4 regions of the Alloalcanivorax xenomutans genome follow, and region 2 is predicted to be linked to each of the others. Evidence: predicted binding sites of a transcription regulator. Region 2 holds the regulator's gene; each other region holds the start of a gene.

Region 1 (4,745 bases), 780 kb from region 2:
CTGCCGTGCCGATGGACGCGGCGTCAGCCGCAGATACTGCGTACTGTGCAGCACTTGCTCGGAATAACGGTATTCGGTGCTGTGTCGAATCGACAGTTTCATACGACCTCCAGATATTCCTCGCGGATGGTATCCGCCAGCTCATTGATACGGCGCAGAAAATCCGTCAGGTAATCGTGCAAACCGGTGTCCAGCACATGCTCCAGATCACCGTATTGCAGCCGCGCGAACTGCACCGCCGCCAGGCGCTTGGCGGTCTGCCCGGCCCGCCCCTCGATCGCCGGCAGCAACTCACACAGCATCTGCATGCAGGAGCGCAGCGAGCGTGGCACCTCGGCGCCGAGAATCAGCAGCTCCGCCACCCGGTCGGCATTAATGGCCTCGCTGTAAAGCTCGCGATAGGACTCATACGCCCCCACCGAATGCAGCAAGGCGTGCCAGCGATAGAAGTCCATGGCGTCACCGCCGGAGGGAACGCCGTAAAGAGTGCCGATCTGATATTTCACATCCAGGATACGGGCCGTGTTATCGGCCCGCTCGATGAAGGTGCCAATGCGCAGAAAGCGGAAGGCATCATTGCGCATGATGGTGCCGTAGGTGGCGCCACGGAACAGGTGGGAGCGCTTTTTCACCCAATCAAAAAAGGCGCTGGCGCCGTATTGGTCCAGGCCCCCGCGGCGAATCTCCTTCAACTCCAGCCAGGTGCTGTTGATGCTTTCCCACATCTCGGCGGTGATCTTGCCACGCACCGCGTGGCCGTTTTCCCGCGCCAGACGCAGGCAATTGAAAATACTGCCGGGGTTGTCCTGATCCAGGGTGAAGAAATGCAGGACCTCGCGCACCTGGACGTCATCGTGCCGGCTCATATACAGCTCATGCGAGCCCGAGATCATCAACGGCGCCATCATCTCATCACGGGGATTGGCGACGAACGGCATCATCGACAGATTCCAGGCCACGTCGAGCATGCGAGCGGTGTTCTCGGCCCGCTCAACCAGGCGGGACAGCCAATACAGGTCGGAGGCGGTGCGACTCAGCATGACGGCGCCTCCACCACCCAGGTGTCCTTGGTACCGCCCCCCTGGGACGAATTCACCACCAGCGAACCGGCATTCATCGCCACCCGCGTAAGACCGCCCGGCACCATGCGGGTGGCACGGCCGTCACTGAGCACGAATGGGCGCAAGTCGATATGCCGTGGCGCGATACCCTGTTCGACGAAGATCGGGCAGGTGGACAGCGACAGGGTCGGCTGGGCGATGTAATTATCGGGCCGTGCCCGCAGACGCTGACGAAAACTCTCGATCTCCTCGCGGCTGGCCGCCGGCCCGACCAGCATGCCGTAACCGCCGGCACCGTGGACCTCCTTAACCACCAGCTCCGGCAGATGCTCCAATACGTACTGGAGATCCTCCGGGCGGCGACACAGCCGGGTCGGAACATTCTCCAGAATCGGCTCCTCACCCAGATAGAAGCGGATCATCTCGGGGACATAAGGATAGATGGACTTGTCATCGCCGACCCCGGAGCCGATGGCGTTGGCCAGCACCACCTTACCCTGCCGGTACACCGACAGCAGGCCGGGCACCCCCAGCATGGAGTCCGGATTGAACGCCAGCGGGTCGAGAAAATCGTCATCAATACGGCGATAAATCACGTCCACCCGTTGCGGCCCGGCGGTGGTGCGCATGTAGACGAAGCCATCCTTGACGAACAGATCCGCCCCCTCCACCAACTCGATCCCCATCTGCTGCGCCAGAAAGGCGTGCTCGAAGTAGGCGCTGTTGAAACGCCCCGGGGTCAGCAGCACCACCGTGGGATAGGGCACGGCGCTGCTGTGCTGCAGGGTATCCAGCAACAGCGATGGATAGTGCTCCACCGGCGCCACCGATTGCCCGGCGAACAACTCCGGGAACAACCGCATCATCACCCGCCGGTTTTCGATCATGTAGCTGACCCCGGAGGGGGTACGCAGATTATCCTCCAGAACGTACCAGGTTCCCTCTCCGTCACGGATCAGGTCCACGCCGCTGACGTGGCTGTACACCTGGTTGGGCAGATCCACATCCTGCATGCAGGGCTGGTAATGGGCGTTGCCATAGATCTGGTCGGCGGGAATGCGGCCAGCACGGATGATCTCCTGGCCGTGGTAAATATCATCGAGGAATTGGTTCAGCGCCCTCACTCGCTGGGCCGTACCCTGCTCCAGGTGGCGCCATTCCTGCTCGGGAATAATGCGGGGAACCACGTCAAAAGGAATCAGCCGCTCCGCGCCGCTCTCCTCGCCGTAGACATTGAAGGTGATACCAACCCGGTGGAACAGCAGCTCGGCTTCCTGACGCTTGCGGTGCAGGAGCTCCTTGGACTGCCCCAACAACCAGCCGTGATAACTGGAATAGTGGGGGCGAACCGCCCCTTCCCTGGCGAACATCTCATCAAAGCCGGACACCGCCGGCGGTGTAATCGACTGCATGGCGCTTTATTCCCTGTGGCCCTCTCCCCAACGACGGGGATAGCAACAGGCTCAGCAAGGGATATGCCAATTCGGGGGCAAAGGATTCAGTGGCATCCGCCCCGGCATGGCGCAGGGCCGCGATCCATGCTGAAGCAGGCCGACCTTGGGGCACCAAATCGGGGCACGACAAGGCTTCGCCAGCAGGGCAATGGATTCCCTCGTCCCAAAAGCAGAAAGCCCGGCACTAGGCCGGGCTTTCCAGGGCATCTTCGAATGCGGGTGTTCAGAGCTTGCTGTCGAGCTCCGGTACCGCTTCGAACAGATCCGCCACCAGACCGTAGTCCGCCACCTGGAAGATGGGGGCTTCTTCGTCTTTGTTGATGGCCACGATCACTTTGGAATCCTTCATGCCCGCCAAGTGCTGGATGGCACCGGAGATACCGACGGCGATGTACAGGTTCGGGGCAACGATCTTACCGGTCTGACCCACCTGCATGTCGTTCGGCACGAAACCGGCGTCAACGGCGGCGCGGGACGCACCCACGGCGGCGCCAAGCTTGTCGGCCACTTTGTAGAGGATTTCGAAGTTGTCGCCGTTGCCCATGCCGCGCCCACCGGAGATCACGATGTCGGCGCTGGTCAGCTCCGGACGGTCGGACTTGGCCAGTTCCTCGCCCACGAAGGAGGAGATACCGGCGTCCTTGACCACGTCAACGCTCTCAACGCTGGCGGAACCGCCTTCCTCGGCAACGCCGTCGAAGGAGGTGCCGCGCACGGTGAGCACTTTCTTGGCGTCGGCGCATTTCACGGTGGCGATGGCGTTACCGGCGTAGATCGGACGCTTGAAGGTGTCGCCGTCGACCACGTCGGAGATTTCAGAGATCTGCGGAGCGTCCAGCAGAGCAGCCACGCGCGGCGCGAAGTTCTTGCCGGTGGTGGTGGCGGCGGCCAGGATGTGGCTGTAGTCGCCGGCCAGTTCAACCACCAGGTCGGCGATGTTTTCCGCCAGCTGGTGCTCGTAGGCGTCGTTGTCGGCGCACAGCACCTTGCTTACGCCATCAACCTTGGCGGCCGCTTCAGCCACGGCGCCACAACCTTTACCAGCAACCAGGACGGTGATGTCGCCACCGATCTCTTTGGCGGCGGCAACCACGCTCAGGGTAACCTTGTTGAGCGTAGCGTTATCGTGTTCGGCGTAGACTAAAACACTCATCAGATCACCTTCGCTTCGTTTTTCAGTTTATCCACCAGCTCATCAACGGAGCCCACCTTGACACCGGCACTGCGTTCCGGCGGCATTTCCACTTTCTCGGTGGTGACGCGCGGAGTCAGGTCAACGCCCAGATCAGCCGGGGTTTTCACGTCCAGCGGCTTCTTCTTGGCTTTCATGATGTTCGGCAGGGAAGCGTAGCGCGGCTCGTTGAGGCGCAGATCAGTGGTTACCACCGCCGGCAGGCTCAGTTCAACGGTTTGCAGGCCGCCGTCGATTTCACGGGTCACTTTCACCTTGCCGTCGGCCACGTTCACTTCGGAAGCGAAGGTGCCTTGCGGCATGCCGGCCAGAGCCGCCAGCATCTGACCGGTCTGGTTGTTGTCACCGTCGATGGCCTGCTTGCCGAGGATGACCAACTCCGGCTTTTCTTCATCAACGATGGCTTTGAGGGCCTTGGCGATACCCAGAGGCTGAACTTCCTCGTCGGTTTCCACCAGAATCGAACGGTCCGCGCCCAGCGCCATGGCGGTACGCAGTTGTTCCTGGGCGGCCTTGGGACCGATGGACACGGCAACGATCTCGGTAACCACGCCTTTTTCCTTCAGCCGTACCGCTTCTTCCACAGCGATTTCACAGAAGGGGTTCATGGCCATTTTCACATTGGCGAGATCAACACCGGAGTTGTCTGCCTTCACGCGAACCTTAACGTTGTAGTCAACGACTCGCTTGATGGGTACAAGAACCTTCATAGGATCCTCGGAATGTTCCACTGATGACTTGTAGAAGGAGGCGAGACGACGCCGTTACCGGGTCCACCCCCGCGAGAGAGCGGCTATCTTGAACTCTGCCCGGAACGAGGTCAATAGGCCGGAAAATCGTAAGCAGATGATTTTGTTGCAAATAGACACCAATTTTCGCCCATTTTTCATGACCTTGCGGTCATCCCGGCAATAACGGCCGGCTTGCTCCGTCTCCCCCGCCCTTGCCCATTTCCACTGATCCGACGATAATCCAAACGCTCGTTTGAATTAACGTGGAAAACCATTCCGAAAGTGGTGGAATATAGCTGATGCTTAT
Region 2 (4,745 bases):
TGGGTAGCCAGCGCACCAGAAACTGAAAAATATCGTCGATCAAATCTTCGGTTTCCTGATGAGATTGCAGGAAGGCCGCCACCTTGTCGTCGCGACCGGTCAGGGCCCGCAGATCACCGTGCCAGTGGGGATTGGGCAGCATGCGCACGTCGTAGACAAGATCGGCGTCGTTGGGCAGGCCGTTCTTGAACCCGAACGATTGGATCAGCAGCGACAGTTTGACGTTGCGGCCGGCGACCCGCTGGCGGATCTGATTGCGCAGGGAGTGGACATCCAGAGTGCTGGTGTCGATCACCAGATCCGCGCGCATGCGGATGTCGGAGAGCAGCTCGGCTTCATAGGCAATGGCATCGGCCAGGGTGCGATCATCGCCGCTGAGTGGGTGGGGGCGCCGGGTGGCGCTGAAGCGTTTGAGCAGGGTGCCGTGATCGGCGTCGAGAAAGATGATTTCCGTTTCCACCTGCAACTTGCGCAGTTCCGCCAGGGTGGAGGGAAAGGCCAGCAATTGCCTTGGCAGGTTACGGGCATCGATGCCCACCGCCACCCGCTCGAGCACGCGGTCCTCGTCATCCAACTGTCCGGCCAGTTGTGGCAGCAGGCCCAGAGGCAGGTTGTCCACGCAGTAATAACCGTGGTCTTCCAGTGCTTGCAGAGCCGTGGTCTTACCGGAGCCGGACCGGCCGCTGAGAATGGTCAGTTTCATGGCGATTGACGCTTTCTTCCCCCAAAAGACGCCCGGGCCGGGGAGAACCGGCCGCATGGGCCCTGTCGCAGCTTATGAAGCCAGACGCAATTCGGCCTCTGACTCCACGGCGGTAATATAGAGTTGATGATCGTCCGTGGCCTGGCGCAGCTCACGCCGGTAATCCTCGTCGTTGAACAGGTTGGCCAGGTGACTCAGGGTCTTGAGGTGCTGTTCGGGGTTCTGTTCGGGCACCAGCAGAACGAACACCAGATCCACCGGACGGCCATCCACGGCATCGAAGTCCACCGGTTCGGCCAGTTTCAGCAGCAGGCCCACCGCTTGCTCGCAGCGTCCGAGTCGGCAGTGGGGGATGGCGATGCCTTCACCGATACCGGTGGAGCCCAGGCGCTCCCGGGCCACCAGTGCATCGAACACTTCCTGGGCGCCGAGGTCGCCGCAACTGGCCGCGGCCAGCTCGGCAACCTGATCCAGAAGGCGTTTTTTGCTACCCACCTCGATACCGTTATGGGTGCGGTCCTCGGTGAGAAGTTCTCGTACTCGCATAGATCCGCTTAGTGACCGTGCTTGCGGCTCACGGTCTTCTCCTTGTGTTTGAGAATCTGACGATCCAGCTTACTGGTCAGGGCATCAATAGCCGCGTACATGTCACCGGCCTCGGCGGTGGCGAAGACTTCGCCGCCGGAAATGTGGATGGTGGATTCCGCTTTGTGGGTGTTCGGCTCCGGGGACAGGATTACCTGAATGCTGGTGATCTGGTCGAAATGCCGTTCCAGCTTGGAAAACTTGTCGTCCACATAATCACGAAGGGCTTCGGTGATATCCAGGTGATGGCCACTGATGTTGATTTGCATAGCTGGCTCCTTTGCCTCGTTATTTAACCCCGGCCGCTGGCCCGGGTTATAAGCCGTTTCCCGCGTCGTCAAACCAGGCGTTTGCGAGCGCTGGAAGACGGGATTCGCATCGCCTCTCGATACTTGGCGACGGTCCGGCGCGCCACCTTGATCCCTTGCTCATTGAGCAAACTGGCCAGCTTATTGTCGCTGAGCGGCTTGCGAGGGTTCTCGGCGGCGACCAGCTTCTTAATGATGGCACGAATGGCGGTGGAAGAACATTCACCGCCGCCTTCCGTGTCCACGTGACTGGAAAAGAAATATTTCAGTTCGAACACCCCGCGGGGCGTGAGCATGAACTTTTGATTGGTGACCCGGCTGATGGTGGATTCGTGCATCTCCACCGCCTCGGCGATATCCGCCAGCACCAGCGGTTTCATGGCTTCCTCGCCATAGTGGAAGAAGTCCTGCTGCACCTCGACGATGCGCCGGGCCACCTTCAGCAGGGTGTCATTACGGCTTTGCAGGCTTTTCAGGAACCAGCGCGCTTCCTGCATGCAGTTGCGCAGGTACTGGCCGTCCTCGCCCTCGGTGCGGCGGGCCAGCCGGGCGTACTGGGCGTTCAGGTTGACCTTGGGCAGGACTTCCTCGTTCAGTTCCACCCGCCAGCCGCCGCGGAAGGGGCGTACCACCACGTCGGGAACCGCGTACTCCGCCACCTCGCCGCCGATTTGTTCGCCCGGGGCTGGATCCAAGGTGCGCAACAACGCCAGAGCGTCGAGGAGATCGCTTTCCGTCACCCCCATGGCGCGGCGTAGTCCGGCATAGTCGTGCTTTTCCAGTAGCGCGAGATGTTCCAGCAGGGCGGTCGCGGTGGCCAGGTGTGGAGTGTCTGCGGGTTGTTGGCGCAATTGCACGCCCAGGCATTCGGCCAGGTCGCGGCTGGCCACGCCGATCGGGTCGAACTGCTGCAGCCGATGCAGGACCGCCACCACTTCGTCTTCCTCCACCGGATCATCGGCATCGGATATTTGCCGCTCGGCGGTGTCGATCACATCATCCAGGGGTAGGGACAGGTAGCCACGGTGGTCGAGGGCGTCGATGAGGATGCCGGCGATGACACGGTCCCGATCACTCATTGGGCTGAGGTTGAGTTGCCAGAGCAGATGATCCTGGAGGGTGACCGGAGCGACGTGGCGCTGTTGCCAGGCATCGGCGTCATCGTCCTCGCCGTTGCCCGAGCCGGAACCGGACTGGCCCACATAGAGGTCATCCCATTCACTGTCGCTCTCCACCGGCCCTTCCACCAGGTCGTCCAGGGCCTCGTCGCGTTCGAGGTCCATTTCCTCCGCTTCCCAATCGTCATCGGCGGGGGTGTCGTCCTCGGTGTAGGCTTCGCTCCCTTCTTCGAGTTCCAACAGGGGGTTGGTTTCCACCGCCTGCTGGATTTCCTGGCGCAGGTCCAGCGTCGACAGTTGCAGCAAGCGAATCGCCTGCTGCAACTGCGGCGTCATGGTGAGCTGCTGGCCGATCTGGAGTTGTAGACTCGGTTTCATACTGCCTTGGTGGTCTGGTGAATCGCCAAGGCGGCAGAATAGCAGCGTCTTTCAACGCTTCGCAATTTATTTAAGCAATATGTATGCCAATGTTGAAATTACAATTGAAAAAGAGTAAGGGCTCCGTTGACCGCGATTTCCAAGGGGCTACAGCCGGAAGTCGGCGCCCAGATAAACGTCGCGGACCTGCTGATTGCCAAGGATGGTCTGGGAATCGCCCTCGGCGATAATGTGGCCGGCGCTGCAGATATAGGCGGTATCGCAAATGTCCAGCGTTTCACGCACGTTGTGGTCGGTGATCAGCACGCCGATGCCGCGATCCTTGAGATGGCGAATGATGCCTTTGATGTCATTCACCGAGATCGGGTCCACCCCGGCGAACGGTTCATCGAGCAAAATGAACGCGGGGTCCGTGGCCAGGCCGCGGGCGATCTCCGCCCGCCGCCGTTCGCCGCCGGACAGGCTCATGCCCATGCTGTCGCGGATATGGGTGATGTGAAATTCCTCGAGCAGGTTGTTCAACTCCTGCTCACGCTCGGCTTTGCTCAGTTCCTTGCGGGTTTCGAGGATCGCCATGATGTTCTGTTCCACGGTCAGGCGGCGGAAGATGCTCGCCTCCTGAGGCAGATAGCCGATACCGCGCTTGGCGCGCCCGTGCATGGGCAGGTGGGTGATGTCCTCGCCGTTGATCTCGATGCGCCCCGCGTCCGCTTCCACCAACCCGACGATCATGTAAAAGCAGGTGGTCTTGCCGGCGCCGTTGGGGCCCAGCAGGCCGACGATCTGGCCCGCTTCCACTTCCAGGGAGACGTCCTCGATGACGCGGCGCCCCTTATAGCTTTTGGCCAGTTGGCGGGCATTCAGTTTCGCCATGGTCAGGGGGTCTCCGCATCATTGGGGGTGCTGTTGTCCGGCGCGGTGGCCGGCGTGCTGTTAGCGGGCGACTGGGTCGAGCTGCCGTCCTCGCCTGGGTTGCCTTCGCCGTTTTGCGACTCCTCGCCGCCGCTGTCGCCGTTCCGGGCCTGGGAGGCGTTGGCGGCCGGAATCACCAGCCGCACCCGTTTGTCGCCCTCGCTGCTGGCGTCCATGCGCCGGGAGTTGAGATCATATTCCACCCGGGCCCCTTCGAAGGTGTTGCCCTGATGTTGCACGTAGGCGTTGCCGGTGAGGATCAGACGGCGGCGCTTGAGATCGTAGACCAGTTTGTCGGCGTGGGCGTTCAGATCCTTGCCTTCACGCATGCGTACCGGGCTGCCGGTGGCTTCCACCCGCACCAGTTGCTCGTTCTCGGTGAACAGCCGCAAGACATCGGCGTTGAGTTGACGGTTACCCTGAATCAGTTCGGCGTCACCCCGGTATACGCCAGTGCCGGCGTCCCGTTCGAACACGGCCTGGTTGGCGCTGACCTCCACCGGGCCCTCGGCGCCGGACTGGGCCACGGCCAGCGCTGGAACCAGAATGGCGGCGGCTATTACCGCGCGCCAGCGGCGCAGCGGGCCATGCACCGGACCGTTATGGCTTGGGTCCTTTGAATTCACTTACTACTCCTTGCTTGAGAGTCATGCGCCCGGTGTCCAGGTCCGCGTCCATGCTGCCCGCCCGGGTGCTGCCTTCACTGTGTCGCATATGGACGGTGTCCGGGGCGGAAACCTG
Region 3 (4,745 bases), 1.7 Mb from region 2:
GCTTCCATGTCCAGCTCCTTGATCTTGCGGGTCAGGGTATTGCGCCCCCATCCGAGCAACGCCGCCGCGTCACGTTTACGGCCACCGGTATGCTGCAGCGCCACTTCGATCATGGTGCGCTCGAACACCGGCACCGCTTGATCGAGAATCGCCCGATCGCCCTGGGCAAGCGCCCGGTCCGCCCACTGACGCAGGGATTTCTGCCAGTCGCCGCCGCCTTCGGCGGGACGGCCCACGGACTGACGCAGTTCCGGCGGCAGATCGTCCACCAGCACTTCCCGGCCGGACGCCATTACCGTCAGCCATCGGCAGGTGTTTTCCAACTGCCGCACGTTGCCCTGCCAGGGCAGCGCCGCCAGATACTTCTCGGTGTCCTTGTGCAGCACCTTGGGTTCCACGCCCAGTTCGCTGGCGGCCCGTTGCAGGAAGTACCCGGCCAGTTGCGGGATGTCTTCCCGGCGCTCAGCCAGCTTCGGAATATGGATGCGAATGACATTGAGACGGTGGAACAGATCCTCGCGGAAATCGCCTTCGCGTACCAATCGTTCCAGATCCTGGTGAGTGGCGGCGATGATGCGCACATCCACATGAATCGGCGTGGTACCACCGACCCGGTAAAATTCGTTTTCCTGCAGCACCCGCAATAGCCGCGTCTGGGCCTCCAGCGGCATGTCACCGATCTCATCCAGAAACAGGGTGCCGCCGTTGGACTGCTCGAAGCGCCCCACCCGCTGGGCATTGGCGCCGGTGAACGCGCCCTTTTCATGGCCGAACAATTCGGATTCGATCAAATCCTTGGGAATCGCCGCCATGTTCAACGCCACGAACGGCTTTTCCCGGCGCATGGAATGACGGTGCAGCGCCCGCGCCACCAGCTCCTTACCGGTACCCGACTGGCCGTTGATCAACACGGTGACATTGGAATGGCTGAGCCGGCCAATGGCGCGAAAGACTTCCTGCATGGCCGGCGCTTCACCGATGATCTCGGTGGGGGTTTCCTCGTTGGCCACCACCGCTTCACCGCGGGCCTCCTGGCGGTGCTTGATGGCCCGCTTCACCAGCGCCACCGCCTCGTCCACGTCGAACGGCTTGGGCAGATACTCGAACGCCCCGCCCTGATAGGACGCCACCGCGGAATCCAGATCCGAGTGCGCGGTCATGATGATGACCGGCAGATCCGGGTGCTTGCGCTGCAGGATCTTGAGCATGCGCAACCCGTCGGTGCCAGGCATGCGCACGTCGGAAATCAGCACATCCGGTTCCCGGGTGCCTTCTTCCAGGGTATTGAGGGCCTCATCCGCATCCTCGAAACAGGCCAGTTGAAACCCCTCCTGGCTGAGCGCCTTCTCCAGCACCCAGCGGATGGAACGGTCATCGTCGATCACCCATATGGTCGAGGTCATGCCTGTGCTCTCCCTACATCATCGGGCCACTGGCCGGCCTGTCAGGCCGGAACCGAGGTGGCGCTGTTCGCTTCCGGTAATTCCATGGGCAGCAGCAAACTGAACAGGGTCCGGCCCGGTTCGCTGTCGCATTCAATCAACCCCTGGTGCTGGCTGATAATGGATTGGGCGATGGACAACCCCAGACCGGAGCCATTGGCTCGGCCGCTGACCATGGGATAAAAGAGGGTTTCCCGTAACTCTTCCGGGATCCCCGGGCCGTTATCTTCAATGTCCACCCGCAACACCAGACGGTGGCGGGTGGAGCCGATGGTGAATTGCCGCAATACCCGGGTGCGCAGAAGGACCTGCGCGTCCTCGGTGCCGGATTCCAGCAACGCCTGGATGGCGTTGCGCATCAGATTGAGCAGCACCTGGATCAGTTGATCGCGGTCGGCGGGGATGTCCGGCAGGCTGACATCGTAGTCGCGCAGGATGCGCACGCCCTGAGGATATTCCGCCAGCAACAGTTGGCGCACATGCTCCAGGCATTCGTGCACGTTCACGTCGGCGAACGCCGGCGGTTTACGCGGCCCGAGCATGCGATCCGCCACCGAACGCAGACGGTCCGCCTCGTCGATGATCACCCGTGTGTACTCGGCCAGATCCGCACTGGGCAAAGCACGCTCCAGCAGTTGCGCGGCGCCGCGGATCCCACCCAGCGGATTCTTGATTTCGTGTGCCACGCCCCGCACCAGCGCGCGAGTGGCCTGATGCGCGTGCACCAGAGCTTCCTCGCGACTGATTTTGAGCATACGGTCGAGCCCCTGCATTTCCACCAGCAACGCCATCGGATAGCCGGGCTCCTGCAGCGGCGTAATGCTGTAATCCACCGTCACCTGCACCCCGGGGGCCACATCCAGCTTCGCCTCCCGGCGGGTAAAGGGGTTACCGTCCTCGATGCACTGCTTTAGTGCATCATGGGCATTGCCGTCATCACGGAAATAGTCCGGCAGCACCTGTCCGATGATCCGGCTGGCACTGGTGGACAACAGAATCTCCGCCGCCGGGTTGAGATAGCAAACCCGCAACTCATCATCCAGCAGCATCACCGCGGTGCGCAGGTGATCCAGCAAGCGTTTGTGCATTACCTTCTCGGTCTTCATGATTCGGCCCATAACGGGGCATAAGCAATTATCAGGCCACTCGCCAGAACCATCGGAATGAGGCAAACCGGGCACTGCTGGAGGGCGCCGGACGGCCTGACAGCCTGAATCAGTGTAGCCAGAACACAGGAAGGGGGCACCAATTTGGTGCAAGAAGGGGAAAAGGGGTCAGGAATCGGGCTTAACCGCTTGGGCACGAGTGGCTGGCTGCCCCACGGAGGCCGGTGAACCGGCCTTCGCGCCGCTTCCACGGGTGCTGCCAGAGCCCGGACTGGCGGCGCCCCCTCGCTGGGCAGCCTGCCCGATCCCGGCCCTTCCACTGGGCGCGGGCGCCTGGCCACTTTGCAACCGGCTGGTGCGATGCACATGCACGGTGACCGCGGAGGAGCGCTTAAGCTCCTTGCCTTGCTGATCCAGCACACGCGCCACCAGCACATGGCTGCCCCGTTCCGGATCCCGCAGCGCGGTTCCGGACAAGGGCTCGCCATTATCCAGAATCTCCAGCCGGTGCCCGGCCTGCAGGGCCGGCTCCAGCGCCACCTCCACACTGATCGCCCCCTCCGGATTCCGCACGGTGGCATTTGACCGCGGGGAAACAATCGCCAGACGATGGTAGCCCTCGAAAACCGGCTGCGACGCCGCCGGCGGCTCGGCCGGGGGCTGGACCCGTTGCGGCCCCGGCACGGTATTGGTGGGACCAATACGCACCGCCTCGGCATCGCGGCCCTCTGGCGGCGCGTCGGTGAATGTCACGTTGCCGTGCTCGTCAACACTACGAAAGATCGTCGTGCCCCGGTTTTCCGGCACATCGTCGGCCCGCGCGGAGACCGCGGCACAGATACCCAGCAGAGTGATCAGTAGAACGGTTGTGGTTTTCATGTGGTCCTCCTCCCCCCAAGAGACACAACTTTGATTCTGACCGCACCGGAACGGGGAGAAAAGGGTCTGGGGCACACTAGAGGAACAACGGTGGTGGAGGCTCCATCGGGGAGGCGGGTCTGCACGGAGACCTTTCGGAACAGGAGCCCACACTACCCATCCCGCCGTGGTTCCTCCGGCGGTTAGAAGGACACCCTGCTTTCCGGCTCCGCTTCGAGGTAATCGGCAAGCGCAGGAGTTCTTCTGACCTTCGGGACATAAATTCGAGCGCCTCCGTGGGAGCTTGCCTGCAAGCGAATTTTTTGGCCCCGAGAGCCAGTTCGCTTGCGGGCAAGCTTGTATGGTTTCCCGGCAAGTCTTAGAAGGAGAAGACTTGTCGGGGTGGAGGGACCAGGCAAGCTTCTGACCCTAGGGTACAGACTGTGGGAGATATGGCCCCACCCCGCACCTTCAAACGCCGATAAGGAATCCATCGGCTGAGCGCGCACTCAGACCGACGATACTCTGCAAGCCAGCGTGACGGTGCGCCCCGACAAGCCCATTTAACCTAGCTGACAGGGGAGCCCCATGGCAATGCCGGCAAGCCGCCCGGAGATCGGGATCGACGCTGCGAAAGACAACCTGGTGATCCACCATCAGGACCTGAACCAAACCCTCACCATCGACAATACGCCCCAAGCCATCCGCCAATGGCTGGCCACCCTCCCCGAGGGCTGCGATATCGCCATTGAGGCGACCAGCACCTATCACATGGACATTACCGAGCGCGCACACGCCAAGGGGCATCGGGTCTATGTGGTGGACGGTTACCGCCTCAGCAACTACCGCAAAGGCGTTGGAGGGCGGGCCAAGACGGATCTGGCCGATGCCCAGTTGCTGGCCCGCCATCTGCACAAGGAGAAAGACGAGTTACGCCCGTGGAGCCCGCCCCCAAAGGCGTACCGGATGCTGCAGAGCCTGCTGCGTCGCCGGGCCGCCTTGGTTAAGGCCCGCACGGCATTACGTCAGAGCCTGAGCGGAGAACCGGAGCTCAAGGCCCCTCTGCGTGCCCTGATCGCCAAAATGGACCGGATTGACTCTCTGATCCAGAAACGGCTCAAGAGCGCGGTGAGCGCCGCCGGCTTACAGACTCAGGTCCAACGCTGCGACGCGATCGACGGGGTCGGCGAGATCACCGCCACCGCCTTGGTCATGGCCTTCCTGAGAGGGGACTTCACCAATAGCGATGCCTTCGTTGCCTTCCTGGGGTTGGATGTCCGGGTCCGTGACTCCGGCAAACTCACCGGCAAGCGTAAGCTGACCAAACAAGGAGATACGG
Region 4 (4,745 bases), 2.2 Mb from region 2:
AGACCTGGCTGGCGGTGGCCTGTGCCGTGGACGCCATGGAGCGCGCCGAGATTCAGCGTATCCTGCTGGTACGGCCGGCGGTGGAGGCGGGCGAGAAGCTGGGCTTTCTGCCCGGGGATCTGGCGGAGAAAATCGACCCTTACCTGCGCCCGCTTTACGACGCCCTCTATGAAATGCTGGGATTCGAAAACGTGGCCAAGCTGATGGATCGCAACGTCATCGAAGTGGCCCCCCTGGCGTACATGCGCGGACGCACCCTGAACGGCAGTTTCGTGATCCTGGACGAAGCCCAGAACACCACACCGGAACAAATGAAAATGTTCCTGACCCGGATCGGCTTCGGTTCCCGGGCGGTGATCACCGGTGACGTCACCCAGGTGGACCTGCCGCGCCACCAGCGCTCGGGGCTGGTCAACGCCCTCGAAGTGCTGGCCGATGAACAGGACATCGGCGTCACCCGTTTCGACAGCCGCGACGTGGTTCGCCACCCGCTGGTTCAACGTATCGTGGAAGCTTACGACCGTCATGAACGGAATACCGACCCCAACCGTTGATATCCAGTGGGCCACGGATGCCCCGGACGCACCGGACGAGAGCGACCTGCAACGCTGGGCTCTGGCCGCCGCGGAGGCTGCCGGCGGCGTGGTCGGGGATATCACCCTGCGGATCGTCGACGACGAGGAAATCCGCGTTCTCAACCGCGACTACCGGGGCAAGGACAAACCCACCAATGTGCTGTCCTTCCCTTTCGACATGCCCGAAGGCCTGCCCGACGACGCCATCGCCCCGCTGCTGGGGGATATCGTTATTTGCGCGGACGTGGTCCGGCGCGAGGCCGCCGAACAAAACAAAACCGTGGAAGCGCACTGGGCGCATATGGTCATCCACGGCGTACTCCATCTGCTGGGTTACGACCATATCGACGATGACGACGCCGAACAGATGGAATCCCTGGAAATCCTCGCTCTTGCCGGCCAGGGCTTTCCGGATCCGTATAACTCGTTGCCCCCATAATTCACAAACCCATAATATCGAAACCATAACATGGAGCCTTACCCCTGATGTCGGACGACTATTCAGACCAGAACAACGGTCGAAGTTGGTTGGAGCGCGTTGGCCAGTTCTTCACTTCCACTCCCGGCTCCCGGGAGGAATTGCTGGATCTGATGCGCTCCATGCGCGACGGTCACGTCATTGACGGCGACACGCTTGGCATCATCGAAGGCGCCATCGGCGTCAGCGACATGCAGGTCCGGGAGATTCTCATCCCTCGCACGCAGATGGTCAGCATCCGTGCCAGCAGCGACCCCCGCGATTTCCTGCCCACCATCATCGAATGCGCCCACAGCCGCTTCCCGGTCATCGGCGATGATCCGGACGAAGTCATCGGTATCCTGCTGGCCAAGGATCTGCTGGCGCTGATTCTGGAGCCGGCCCGCATGGAACGCTTCCAGATCAAGGATCATGTGCGTTCGGCCATGGTGGTGCCCGAGTCCAAGCGCCTGGACTCGCTGCTGCGGGAATTCCGCATCACCAAGAATCACATGGCCATCGTGGTCAACGAGTACGGCGGCATCGCCGGCCTGGTCACCATCGAGGACGTGCTGGAACAGATCGTCGGCGAGATCGAGGATGAGCACGACATCGAGGAAGACGATTACCTGATCAAGGATCTGGAGAACGGCGAGCACACGGTCAAGGCACTGACGCCGATCGAGGATTTCAACGAACATTTTCAGTGCGAACTCAGCGACGAGGAGTTCGACACCATCGGCGGTCTGGTGATGCACGCCTTCGGCCGCCTGCCCGGACGCGAAGAGTCCATCGATCTGGGGCCGTTCCAGTTCACCGTGCTAAGCGCGGACGGCCGCACAATCCGGCTGCTGCGGGTCACTCACCGGCAGGATGATCCGGCTCTGGACACCTCACCGGAGTAATCCCCGGCGCGCTCTTTTGGAACAAATACAGGGACGCCGTGAATTCGTCCCTGTAGGCTCCCTGTCGAACGTCCCTGTTCAACAGGGTCCCGCAACGCAGCTCACCAATGTTTATACGGCAGGAATTTCCCGTTCATGGTCACTACCACACGGTCCCCTTTGGGGTCTTCCTGTTTGTCCACCTCCATGGTGAAGTCGATGGCGCTCATGATGCCGTCGCCGAATTTTTCCTGGATCACTTCCTTCAGCGTGGTGCCATACACACCGGCGATTTCATAGAACCGGTAAATCAACGGATCGGTGGGCACGGTCTGGTCCCAGACCTTGGTGGGAAAGGCTTCCAGTGCCTTGGCCACGTCCTGATCCAGACCCAGATACTCGGTGATCGCCATGGCTTTTTCCGGCGGCGCGCCGTTCATGCCGAGGCAGGCGGACGCCAGCCACACCGGCGCCATCCCCAGGTCCTCGCCCATTTTTTCCCAGGTCAGTCCCCGCTCGGCCTTGGTGGTCACGATGATGTCCGTCATTTGCTGTTTATCCACGGTACTCTCTCCTGTTATGTGCCCAACTCAATGACACGCTTTCTTCCAAACCAAGCTCTGCAAGCTCCATACCAACTCAGAGATATGAGCCCATGGCGCAAGGCGGTTAATTTGCGTATAACGTGGCGTCATCATGCTTGCCCTATGACCTTAGCCGGGAACCACGGATAGCCATGCCCAACCTGTTGCTCGCCCTGATCGCGGGGCTACTGTTTCCCCTCGCCTTTGCCCCCTACGATCTGTGGCCTTTGGTGCTGGTCAGCGCCGCTCTGGGTTATACGGCTCTGGTACGGTCGCCGACCCCGGGCCGCGCTTTCACCGCCGGCTGGCTGTATGGCGTCGGCATGTTCGGGTTTGGCATCAGCTGGCTGCACGTCTCAATGACCGACTACGGCTTCATGCCGTTGTGGATGTCGATTCCGTTCACCGCTTTGTTCGCCATGGGATTGGCGCTGTTTTATGGGCTGGCTTTCTGGTTCACCAAGCGGCGCGGCACCCGCGCCATGGTCTTCGCCGGTACCTGGTTGGTGCTGGACTGGGTGCGTGGCTGGCTGCTGACCGGCTTCCCCTGGCTCTATGCCGGTTACGCCGCCATCGATACGCCGCTGGCCGGGCTGGCTCCATTGGGCGGCGTCTGGGCCCTGACACTGACACTGGTACTGGCCGCCGCCGCGGTGGTGGATCTGGCGCGGCCACGGGTAAGCGCCGGAGCGGCCCTGGCGGTGGTACTGATTCTGGTGACAGCGGGCCTGCTGGCCGGTCGCCATGCCTTCACCCACCCTTCCGGCCCTCGCCAACAAGTGGCGCTGGTACAGGGCAATATTCCGCAGGATCTGAAGTGGCTGGTCACCATGCGTGACGAGACCCAGGAGATTTATCACTCGCTCAGCGCCGACCTGCCCGAGGACACCCTGGTGATCTGGCCGGAGTCGGCGATGATCGAGTTCTATCAGGATATTCGCGGCTTCGTGGATGGCGAGGGCGAACGGATCGCCGCCAACGGCGGCGCCCTGATCAGCGGCCTGCCCTGGCGCGACGCCAGCACCTACCCGCCGCGCTACCACAACAGCGTGGCGGTGGTGGGCACCGGTCACGACGGCGTTTACCACAAACAGAAGCTGGTACCGTTCGGCGAATATGTGCCACTGGAAAGTCTGATCCGCGGCTGGATTCCGTTCTTCGATCTGCCCATGTCCAGCTTCACGCCAGGCCGCCCCGACCAACCCAACCTTTTCGCCCTGGGCCAGGAGATCGCGCCGGCGATCTGCTACGAGATGCTCTACCCGGCCCAGGTGGCGGAGCGCACCGGCAACGCGGACGTACTGCTGACCATCAGTAACGATGCCTGGTTCGGCCACTCCGCCGGGCCCCTGCAGCATTTTCAGATGACCCGTTTGCGCGCCTTGGAAACCGGACGCTGGCTGTTGCGCGGCACTAATAACGGTGTCACCGCCGTAGTGGACGCGCACGGCCAGGTGCGCGACCGGTTACCGCAATTCGAGCGCGGCGTTTTGATCAGCGAATACCAGCCGCGCCGGGGCCAGACTCCGTTCATGGTGGCCGGCGTCTGGCCCACGCTGCTGCTGGCTCTGGCCATGGCGGTGCTGGCCGGCGGAGAAGGCCGCCGCCGTGCCTCACGCTGAGCCGCGCCAGTACCGCTAAACCGGCCGTCATCTGTACCGTGACGACCCTTCGCGGTTGCGCGCATACTGAGTAATTCCATGTCCCCTTGCGGAGGTCCCATGCCCCACCGACTCAATCATGCCGATCTGCAGAACCATGCCCGTCACTGGATAGAGGCCTGGAACCGGGGTGATGTGGAGGCGGTGGTGTCCGCCTTCAGCGACGACGCCGAGTTCATCAGCGCGGTGGCCGAACCCTACGTGGGCACCAGCCGCATTCAGGGCAAAGCGGCATTGCGCGATTACTGGGTAGCGGCTCTTGCCGACCGGCCGGGTTTGCACTTCGAATTGGTGGCCGCTATTTGTGACGAACCGGGACAGCAGCTGGTGGTGCATTACATCGCCAGCGCCAATGGCAAACGGGCCTTCGCCTGCGAAATCATGCGCTTTGACAACGGGCGCCAGGTCTACGGCGAGGCTCTTTATGGAGCCCCGGTATTATAACCGGCCCGAATTACTTATCTCTAAAAAGAATAAGCATATAACTTATTTGACTTTCACTTCCGTGCCCCCTATAACGGTGCCATCCCGCAACGTTTTGGATGGATAGGGTCATGACCGGTCCGCAAGTGGAAAGCTTCTTC

Evidence for each region. The regulator sigma-54, encoded in region 2, starts transcription at its own class of promoters, with help from an activator protein. The targets are predictions, from matches to a motif close to TGGCACNNNNNTTGCTNT.
Region 1: the regulator sigma-54 is predicted to act here: its motif matches at 2,525-2,542, upstream of RYH70_RS12370 (circularly permuted type 2 ATP-grasp protein).
Region 3: the regulator sigma-54 is predicted to act here: its motif matches at 2,570-2,587, upstream of glnL (nitrogen regulation protein NR(II)).
Region 4: the regulator sigma-54 is predicted to act here: its motif matches at 2,536-2,553, upstream of cynS (cyanase).

The regions. Positions count from the first base shown of each region.
Region 1 covers NZ_CP136538.1:2,687,876-2,692,620, forward strand. Annotated here, with positions in the region: gene RYH70_RS12360 (transglutaminase family protein) at 1-102, opposite strand, end outside; gene RYH70_RS12365 (alpha-E domain-containing protein) at 99-1,040, opposite strand; gene RYH70_RS12370 (circularly permuted type 2 ATP-grasp protein) at 1,034-2,473, opposite strand; gene RYH70_RS12375 (electron transfer flavoprotein subunit alpha/FixB family protein) at 2,739-3,668, opposite strand; gene RYH70_RS12380 (electron transfer flavoprotein subunit beta/FixA family protein) at 3,668-4,417, opposite strand.
Region 2 covers NZ_CP136538.1:3,465,718-3,470,462, reverse strand. Annotated here, with positions in the region: gene rapZ (RNase adapter RapZ) at 1-703, opposite strand, end outside; gene ptsN (PTS IIA-like nitrogen regulatory protein PtsN) at 776-1,249, opposite strand; gene hpf (ribosome hibernation-promoting factor, HPF/YfiA family) at 1,258-1,557, opposite strand; gene RYH70_RS15890 (RNA polymerase factor sigma-54) at 1,626-3,092, opposite strand; gene lptB (LPS export ABC transporter ATP-binding protein) at 3,240-3,965, opposite strand; gene lptA (lipopolysaccharide transport periplasmic protein LptA) at 3,968-4,630, opposite strand; gene lptC (LPS export ABC transporter periplasmic protein LptC) at 4,605-4,745, opposite strand, start outside.
Region 3 covers NZ_CP136538.1:607,974-612,718, reverse strand. Annotated here, with positions in the region: gene glnG (nitrogen regulation protein NR(I)) at 1-1,403, opposite strand, end outside; gene glnL (nitrogen regulation protein NR(II)) at 1,445-2,548, opposite strand; gene RYH70_RS02970 (DUF4124 domain-containing protein) at 2,717-3,427, opposite strand; gene RYH70_RS02965 (transposase) at 3,995-4,745, shown strand, end outside.
Region 4 covers NZ_CP136538.1:1,134,156-1,138,900, reverse strand. Annotated here, with positions in the region: gene RYH70_RS05320 (PhoH family protein) at 1-554, shown strand, start outside; gene ybeY (rRNA maturation RNase YbeY) at 526-1,014, shown strand; gene RYH70_RS05310 (HlyC/CorC family transporter) at 1,062-1,937, shown strand; gene cynS (cyanase) at 2,039-2,479, opposite strand; gene lnt (apolipoprotein N-acyltransferase) at 2,653-4,122, shown strand; gene RYH70_RS05295 (nuclear transport factor 2 family protein) at 4,222-4,605, shown strand; gene RYH70_RS05290 (MBL fold metallo-hydrolase) at 4,716-4,745, shown strand, end outside.